Regions from separate parts of the Streptomyces sp. GSL17-111 genome, predicted to be linked through region 1. Evidence: riboswitches for the same ligand, from Rfam matches in the RefSeq annotation. Region 1 holds a riboswitch; each other region holds the start of a gene.
The links. A riboswitch is a leader RNA that binds a small molecule or an ion and turns the genes downstream of it on or off. The one in region 1 is predicted to bind cobalamin.
Positions count from the first base shown of each region.

Region 2: it holds a riboswitch for cobalamin, as region 1 does, so the genes downstream of both, V6D49_RS20540 (prenyltransferase/squalene oxidase repeat-containing protein) here and V6D49_RS03750 ((2Fe-2S) ferredoxin domain-containing protein) in region 1, are expected to answer to the same signal.
Region 3: it holds a riboswitch for cobalamin, as region 1 does, so the genes downstream of both, V6D49_RS07245 (ribonucleoside-diphosphate reductase subunit alpha) here and V6D49_RS03750 ((2Fe-2S) ferredoxin domain-containing protein) in region 1, are expected to answer to the same signal.
Region 4: it holds a riboswitch for cobalamin, as region 1 does, so the genes downstream of both, V6D49_RS23060 (cobalamin biosynthesis protein) here and V6D49_RS03750 ((2Fe-2S) ferredoxin domain-containing protein) in region 1, are expected to answer to the same signal.

Region 1 is NZ_JBAJNS010000001.1:902,889-905,079, reverse strand. It holds gene V6D49_RS03755 (ferric reductase-like transmembrane domain-containing protein) at 1-981, shown strand, start outside; cobalamin riboswitch at 1,017-1,204, shown strand; gene V6D49_RS03750 ((2Fe-2S) ferredoxin domain-containing protein) at 1,247-1,651, shown strand; gene katG (catalase/peroxidase HPI) at 1,701-2,191, opposite strand, start outside.
Region 2 is NZ_JBAJNS010000001.1:4,598,933-4,601,123, reverse strand. It holds gene lanKC (class III lanthionine synthetase LanKC) at 1-347, opposite strand, end outside; cobalamin riboswitch at 579-744, shown strand; gene V6D49_RS20540 (prenyltransferase/squalene oxidase repeat-containing protein) at 892-2,191, shown strand, end outside.
Region 3 is NZ_JBAJNS010000001.1:1,718,135-1,720,325, forward strand. It holds gene V6D49_RS07240 (GNAT family N-acetyltransferase) at 100-621, shown strand; cobalamin riboswitch at 676-834, shown strand; gene V6D49_RS07245 (ribonucleoside-diphosphate reductase subunit alpha) at 957-2,191, shown strand, end outside.
Region 4 is NZ_JBAJNS010000001.1:5,187,879-5,190,069, forward strand. It holds gene V6D49_RS23060 (cobalamin biosynthesis protein) at 1-722, opposite strand, end outside; cobalamin riboswitch at 853-975, opposite strand; gene V6D49_RS23065 (hypothetical protein) at 1,157-1,369, opposite strand; gene V6D49_RS23070 (inorganic phosphate transporter) at 1,443-2,191, opposite strand, start outside.

The sequences.
Region 1 (2,191 bases):
GAGGTGAGGCCCCAGGAGGCGGGAACCGCCACCCCGGCGGGACGCACGCCCCCTCCCCCCGACCGGGTGGCTCTGCGCGGTGATCTCCGCGCCGCCCTGCCCGACGCCGCCGCTGCGGTGCTCGTGACGGCCGCCGTGTTCGTCTTCCTGTACGTGCGCATGGACTCCGGCACTTCGGACACCGTCGCCGTCATGCCCTTCATGGACGACCCCGGCACCTACTGGATGTACCTGCTCAGCCAGGCGTTCGGCTGGTCCGGGCTCCTGTGGGCCTGGGGCACGGTCATGTTCGGACTCCTGCTCTCCGGCCGCCGGCCGGCCCGCCTGCCGGTCCGCCGGGAGACGCTGGAGCGCTGGCACCGCACGACGAGCCTGACCACGATGGCGCTGATGGCCGCCCACGCGCTGATGTTCGCCGCCGAACTGGTGCGCTACGAGACGTCGCTGGCCTGGGCGGAGCGACTGTGGGCGGGCTTCGCCGACAGCTTCGTGCCCGGATGGTACGACTCCGGGACCGGGCAGATCGCCATTCCGATCGGTCAGGGCGCGCTGTACCTGGCGGTCCCCCTGGGGCTGCTGTTCTACGTACGGCACCGCATCGGGGCGAACACCTGGCGGCGCCTGCACCGGTTCGTGATCGTCGTGTACGTGCTGAGCGTGTGGCACACACTGCTGTACGGGACCAACGTCTGGTACGGGGAGTGGCCGCGCACGGTGCTGTGGCTCCTGCAACTTCCCGTGGCGGCTTTGTTGTTGTACCGACTGCTGCGTCCCGCCCGGCGAGCACAGCGACTCGGCCCGCCGCCCGGGACCGGCGCGAGGGCGCTCGCCCCGACCTGGGCGACCCGGGCCCTGGGCCGCGTCGTGGCCGCCGCCGTGCTCGTCGGGCTGGTCGTCGTGCCGGTGTCCGGGCACGACGGCGGACGGGACCGGCCGGCCGAGCCGTCCGCGACCCTCCCGCACGACCACGCGGCCGACTGACGCGGGCCCCTCGCCGCAGGCGCCGAGGTGCGCCGTTCCGGGCGATGGGATGATGTCGGACGACAAGGCGACGGCGGACGAGGAAGCCGGTGTGAATCCGGCGCGGTCCCGCCACTGTGACCGGCGAGCCGGTCCCGACAGGCCACTGCCCGAAGACGGGTGGGAAGGCCGGGGCAGGCATCGACCCGGGAGCCAGGAGACTCACGCTGCCGCCTCCTCGACGAACCCCCGGGGCGGATCTCCCCGGAGAGAGGGAGGGCGCGGCATGTCCGCACCACCGACGCGAACGACGGCCGCCGCTCCGGGCGGCGGCGCGGCGACCGGACCGCTGCCGTGCCGCGTCGTCGTGTGCCGGGACTGCTGCTGCGGCAGCCCGAAGATCACCGGCGTCGACCACGCGGCCCAGACCGAGCGGCTGCGCGCGGCCGCACCCGTACGCGTCTCCGACTGCCTCGACGTCTGCGACCAGGCCAACGTCGTCGTGGTGCAGCCCTCCGCCGAGGGGCGGGCGGCGGGGGCCCGGCCGGTCTGGCTGGGGCTGGTCAACGACCCGGCCGCGACGGAGGACATCGTCGACTGGATCGGCGACGGCGGCCCCGGCGTCGCGCCGCTGCCGGAGATCCTGGACCTCTACACGTTCACCCCGCCGGGGCGGCGCACCGCGCCGTGAACCGGCGGCACCCGGGCCGTCCCCGCAGGGGGACGGCCCGGATGGCGGTTCAGACCAGGTCGAAGCGGTCGAGGTTCATGACCTTGTCCCAGGCGCTGACGAAGTCGCGCACGAACTTCTCCCGGGCGTCGTCACAGGCGTAGACCTCGGCGAGCGCCCGCAGCTCGGAGTTCGAGCCGAAGACGAGGTCGGCGCGGGTGCCGGTCCAGGTGACCTCCCCGGTGGCGTCGTCACGGGCCTCGAAGGTGCTCGCGTCCTCGGAGGTCGCCTTCCACGTCGTGCCCAGGTCCAGCAGGTTGACGAAGAAGTCGTTCGTGAGGACGCCGGGGGTGGCGGTGAGCACGCCGTGGGCCGAGCCCTGCGCGTTCGCGCCCAGCACGCGCAGGCCGCCGACGAGGACGGTCATCTCGGGGGCGCTCAGGGTGAGGAGGTTCGCGCGGTCGATCAGCAGGTACTCGGCCGGCAGCCGGTTGCCCTTGCCGAGGTAGTTGCGGAAGCCGTCGGCGGTGGGCTCCAGCGCGGCGAAGGACTCGACGTCGG
Region 2 (2,191 bases), 3.7 Mb from region 1:
CCGCGATCGGCGTACTTGGCGTTGCGCAGGTGCAGCAGGTGCAGGTCGGGGACGAACTTGAAGGCGACGCCGCGCGGGACGCAGTAGTCCCAGACGCGTTCGACGACGGTGCCGGCGTTCCCCAGCGTGGCCGAGACGTGCACCTTCCACCCCTGCGCGGGGAACTCACCCTGTTCCGGGCGCAGTTCCAGCCAGTCGCCGCTGCGGGCGGACAGCCAGCCCTCGGGGACCGGGCGGCGGGCGGCGGCGAGCGTCGCGTCCCGGCCACCCGCCGCGGTGGAGAGACGGTCGGGGGTCTCGTAGAAGTGCGGGTCGGCCAAGCAGTAGGCCTCGTACCGGCTGTCCATCGTCCCCCTTCGGTTCCGGGTCGGTGCACGGGGGGGGGTCGGCCCCTCGTTCCGGCTCGGCACAGACGTTTCCATGCCGGTGCGTGACCGAACAGTCACGGCTGTCATGAGACCGGTATGACAAACGCATGGGCTGTTGGGCCCCGGTGGACCAGTCACCGTGCGGCACCAAGAAGAACGCTGCGTGTCCCACCTGCTGAGCGGGTGTGACCGGCGGCACCGCGGCCCGGGCCCGTTGCGCCGTTAGAGTGTCCGGTGCAGTACGCGCCCTGGTCGGGGGAAGCCGGTGGGAATCCGGCGCTGACCCGCAACCGTGAACGGCACCGCAGGACCGCACCGGAAGGAGCGGCTCCGGCGGGCCGCGAGCCGGAAGACCCGCACCACGGCGTACCCCTCCCCCGGGAGGGTCCATGGCTCCCGGCGGAGCGTTCGCAGCGCGCCGCCGGCACCGTCGAGGTCTGCGGATGCCGAGCCCGGAGAGCCGCGCGCCCAGCGTGGCCCGCCCGTGGTGCCGGTGTGCGCGACCGCCACCGAAAGGCACCTGATGCTCCTGCGCCGCTGCGCCACGGCCCTGGCCGCCGCCACCGTCCTGAGCGCGTCGGCGGCCCCCGCCGCCCTGGCCGACGCCTCCCCGTCCCCGTCCGCCGAGGTGACGCTCCCGGCCGGGTTGTACGGCGCCGGGGACCCGCAGTACGACGCGGTGTGGCGGCAGTCGACGGCGCTGCTCGCGCAGGACGCGCTCGGCGTCACCCCGGCCGAGTCGGCCGTGGAGTGGCTGACGGACCAGCAGTGCGACGACGGTTCCTTCACCTCCTACCGCGCGGACCCGCAGGCGCCCTGCGACGCGGAGACACCGCGCGACACCAACGCGACGGCCATGGCCGTGCAGGCCCTGGCGGCGCTGCGCGGAGCGGACGCGGGCGCGGTCGGGGACGCGGTGGCGTGGCTGGAGTCGGTGCGCAACGAGGACGGCGGCTGGGCGTACTACGCGGGCGACCCGGCGTCCGACGCCAACTCCACGGCCGTCGTCGCGGGCGCGCTGAACGCGGCGGGCCGCGACGGCTCGGGCGAGGACTCCCCCGCCGCCGCGCTGAGCGCCTTCCAGCTCGGCTGCGACGCGCCGGACGGGCAGGCCGGCGCCTTCGCCCACGTCCCCGAGGAGAACGGCGACCTGAAGCCGAACGGCCTGGCCACGGCGTCCGCCGCGCTCGGGGCGCAGGGCCTGGGCCTGGCGGCCGAGGCCGCCGGTCAGGACGCCGGGACGCCGACGCTCCCGGAGTGCGACGAGGACGGCCGGTTCCCGGCCGAGCGGTCCGCGCAGGCCGCCGCCGCCTACCTCAGCGCCGAACTGGAGCGCAACGGCGGCTACCTGGAGTTCGCCATGCCGGGCGCCGAACCGCAGCCCGACCACAGCGGGACCGCGCTGGCCGTCATCGCCCTGGCGGCGGGCGGTCACGAGGACGCCGCGCGGGAGCCGCTGAACTGGCTGGCGGACCACCACGGCCAGTGGCAGGGCCTGAACGAGAGCCCGGCGGGCCTCGGTCAGCTGGTGCTGGCGGTCCGGGCCACGGGCGGCGACCCGGAGGCGTTCGGCGGCTCGGACCTGCTCGCCCGGCTGAGCGCCACCGGGCCGGAGCCGCAGCCCTCGAAGGAGCCCAAGGGGTTGGCGTCCGAGAATCGCGACGGCGCGGACGGCGAGGAGGGGAACGGCGCGGCCGTGTGGTGGGTCGTCGGCTCGATCTTCGTCGCGGGCGTCGGCATCGGCCTGCTGGTGAGTCTGCGCAAGCGCGGCACGGGCACGAACGGCTCGGCCGACCGCTCCGCGAACGGGCCGGACGGCTCGT
Region 3 (2,191 bases), 820 kb from region 1:
CCACCGGCGCCCGCACCGTCCCGCACCGCCCGACCCCGTGCCGATGACCGTGTTCGAAAAGACCCGCACGATGTCCGAGCCGTGCAGGAGACTGGCCCCATGGACGTCACCACGGATCTCACCGTGCGCCCCGCGCGCCCGGAGGAACTGGACGCGATCGGGGAGCTGACCGCCGAGGCCTACCTCGGCGACGGCCTGCTGGACTTCGGCGAGGAGGACCCGTACCTGGCGGAGCTGCGGGACGTCCGGCGTCGCTCCCTCCACGCCGAGGTGCTGGTCGCCGCCGACGAGCGGAACGGCGAGGTGCTGGGCGCCGTCGCCTTCGTCGGCGAGGGCGGCCCGTACGCCGATCTGGCCGGGACCGGCGAGGGCGAGTTCCGGATGCTCGCGGTGCGTCGCGAGGGCCGGGGGCGCGGCGCCGGGGAGGCGCTCGTCCGCGCCTGCGTGGAGCGGGCACGGGAGCGGGGGCTCGCACGGCTGGTGCTCTCCAGCCAGGCGGGCATGGAGCCCGCGCACCGGCTCTACCGGCGCCTCGGCTTCGTCCGCACCCCCGAGCGGGACTGGGAGCCGCTGCCCGGCTTCGGTCCCCTGTGGACGTTCGCGCGGGAGCTGGCGGCGTGAGGCGCTGACGCTCCCCTCCCCCGCCCCCTTCGGTGCGCGACACCGTGGGACACAACATGTAGGGGTGCCGGGAGTTGTCGCCCCTACATGTATGCTCGACCCGCTGTCTTAGCAGGGGAATCCGGTGGGAGTCCGGAGCTGTCCCGCAACGGTGTGCACGGTGCCGCAGGGTGCCGCGCGAGCCCGAGTACCTGCCGACGGCGCAACGATTCGTCCGGGCCTCGTGGAATGGGCCGGGGGACGTTCCGCGGTGTGTTCCGCCCGTAGTGGCGGCCGGTCCGTGTGCGCCTGCCCGCCTCCCGCGCGGCCCCGCACAGCGAGGGAGAGCACACCCCGTGACCATCGCATCCGCGGAACCCGCGTCGGCGGAGTTGTCGCGCACGCTGACGGAGCTGACGGCCGACCTGCCCGCGCTCTCGCCTGCCGCGGTCGCCGAGGCGGCGCTGCGGGGCGCCCGTCGCGCCGCAGGGACGGGCGAACTGCACGCGCTGGCCGTCGAGGCGGCCGCCGGCCTCATCGGTGAGGAGCCGCAGCACTCCCGGCTCGCCGCCCGGCTGCTGACCCTGGCCATCCGCCGGGAGGCGGCCGAGGAGGGCGCGGTGTCCTTCTCGACGTCCGTGGCCGCCGGGCACTCCGCCGGGCTCCTCGCGGACGCCACGGCCGGCTTCGTCCGCGCACACGCCGACGCGCTCGACGCCCTGGTGGATCGGGCCGTGGCCGAGGGCGCCGACGACCGGTTCGAGTACTTCGGGCTGCGGACGGTCCACTCCCGCTACCTGCTGCGCCACCCGGTCAGCCGCCGCGTCGTCGAGACGCCGCAGCACTTCCTGCTGCGGATCGCGTGCGGGCTGGCCCCGGCCGACGGCGGGGAAGCGCTCTCCGAGGTCGCGGAGCTGTACCGGCTGATGAGCTCCCTGGCCTACCTGCCCTCCTCCCCCACCCTCTTCAACTCCGGCACGCGGCACCCGCAGATGTCGTCCTGCTACCTGCTGGACTCGCCCCGGGACGAGCTGGACTCGATCTACGAGCGCTACCACCAGGTCGCACGCCTCTCGAAGCACGCCGGCGGGATCGGGCTGTCGTACACGCGGGTGCGCGCACGGGGGTCGCTGATCCGGGGCACCAACGGGCACTCGGGCGGCATCGTGCCCTTCCTGCGCACGCTGGACTCCTCGGTCGCGGCCGTCAACCAGGGCGGTCGGCGCAAGGGCGCGGCCTGCGTCTACCTGGAGACCTGGCACGCGGACGTCGAGGAGTTCCTCGAACTGCGCGACAACACCGGCGAGGAGGCCCGCCGCACCCACAACCTCAACCTCGCGCACTGGATCCCGGACGCGTTCATGCGCCGCGTGGAGGCCGACGAGGACTGGTCCCTGTTCTCCCCGGTGGACGTGCCGCACCTGCCCGACCTGTGGGGCGAGGAGTTCGACGCCGCGTACCGCGAGGCCGAGGCCGCCGGGCTGGCGGTGCGCACCGTCCCCGCCCGGCAGCTGTACGCCCGGATGATGCGCACGCTGGCGCAGACCGGCAACGGCTGGATGACGTTCAAGGACGCCGCCAACCGGACGGC
Region 4 (2,191 bases), 4.3 Mb from region 1:
TTGGGGGAGGGATGCCGGTGCGCGTCGGCCCGCCAGGCCGCCCGCGCCCCGACGGGGTCGGGTCCCAGCGCGACGGCCAGCGCCGCCGTCAGCCGCGCGCCGGGCCACCCGGCGACATCGTCCAGCCGCGCCGCCGCCCAGCCGAACCGGCGGTAGCGGGGCGAGCGGTGACCCACCATCGCGTCCAGCGTGTTGACGGCCCGGAAGCCCGCCAGGCCCGGAACACCGGCCAGCGCGCCCCACACGAGGGCACCGACGACGGCGTCGGAGGTGTTCTCGGCGACGGACTCCACGACCGCGCGGGCGATGCCGTCCGCGTCCAGCGCCTGCGGGTCGCGGCCGCACAGGTGCGGCAGCCGGGCGCGTGCCGCCTCGACGTCACCGGCCTCCAGCGCGGCGGCGACGGCCCGCGCCTCCCGGGCGAGCGAGGTACCGCCCAGCACGCTCCAGGTGACCGCGGCGCTCAGCGCGACGGCCGCCGGGTTCGCGTGCCGGGCGGGCAGCCGGTCCGGCGCACGGCAGAGTGCGGCGGCGGCGAGGACGACAGACCCGGCGCACAGGGCGGTGTGCGCGGCCCCGGCGGCGCGGTGGTCGCGCCACAGCAGGCGTTCGGCGCGTCCCGCCGCGCGCCCGAAGGCGGCCACGGGGTGCGCGCGGCGCGGATCGGCGAGGAGGGCGTCGCCGAGGAAGCCGAGGAGGACCCCGGCAGAGGTGCGGCCCATGGCGTCGTCAGCTCGCCGTCGGCACCTGCTCGGTGGGCGGGGCGCAGCGGTCTGGAGGCATGGCGGTGCCGGGCATGCGATGTGTCCTCACTCAGGGTCCGCGCCCTGGCTCGACGTGTCCGGCGACGAGAGTCTCCTGGCTCCCGGATCGACACGTCCCCCGGCCTTCCAACCGCGCGCGGCCGTGACCTCGGGTGGGGGAGTGCTCCCCGGTGACAGTGGCGGGACCGCGCCGGATTCGCACCGGCTTCCTCCCCTGCCGCCGTTTGGCAACGCGAAGTCCACCACGGCCCGCAGAAGGCGTCAACTCGGCGCTGACCTGCGTCGGGAGAGTGTGAGCAGACACACGGCGGAGGGGCACGGACCTGATCCGTGCCCCTCCGCCGTGCTGCGTGCGCGCTCGCGAGGGCCCGACGTGTGCGGGCTGTCGGCGGCTACGCCGCGATGGTGTAGATGCCCAGCGCCACGGCGCCGGCGCAGACCGCGTAGGCGGCGTAGGAGCCCACGCGGGCCAGCGCACCGGTGCTGCCGTCCGCCTTGCGCGCCGAGCCGCCGACGATGCCGAGGGTGAAGACGCCCACGAGGGCGACCGTCGCCACCAGGCTGACGCCGAAGACCTGGCCGAGTGCTGCCCAGTCGATGTCCATCAGGCTTGTCCTTGGGGGGTCGTGGTGCGGGGAGCCAGTTCCGTCGCCGTGAGACGGCGCTGGGGGTGCGCCGTCAGACGGCGCTCGGGGTGCGGCGCTCGGCCGCGTTCGGGTCGTCGTCCGGCTGGGAGTCGCCGCGCTGCGCGCCGACCGGCGGCGGGCTGACGGCCTGGACGGCGGCGGACATCACGCCGGAGTCCCCGGCGTCGCCCGCGCCCTGGCCGGCCGGCTCGGCGGACGGGCCGGGCTCGTCGTCGTTGACGTTGGTGTGGTCGACGACGGCGCGGCGGGAGGCGGCCCAGATCGCGCCGGAGGCGGCCACGAAGAGGACGGCCACCACGGTGACGCCCCAGTCGCCCTGGACGGCCAGCAGCGCCGCCAGCGCGGCGACCAGACCGGCCGCCGGGATCGTCAGGCCCCAGGCCGCGAACATGCGGTACGCCGTGTTCCAGCGCACCACGCCGCCCTTGCGGCCGTAGCCCGAGCCCATCACCGAACCGGAGCAGACCTGCGTGGTGGACAGGGAGAAGCCGAGGTGCGAGGAGGCCAGGATGGTGACGGCCGAGCTCGTCTGCGCGGCGAAGCCCTGCGGCGGGTGGATGTCGGTGAGGCCGCGGCCCATGGTGCGGATGATGCGCCAGCCGCCCAGGTAGGTGCCGAGGGCGATCGCGATACCGGCCGAGGCGATGACCCACAGCGGCGGGTCGGCGTCCCCGGCGATGACGCCGCCGGAGATCAGGGCGAGCGTCATGACGCCCATGGTCTTCTGCGCGTCGTTCGTGCCGTGTGCCAGCGAGACGAGGGCGGCCGAGGTGATCTGGC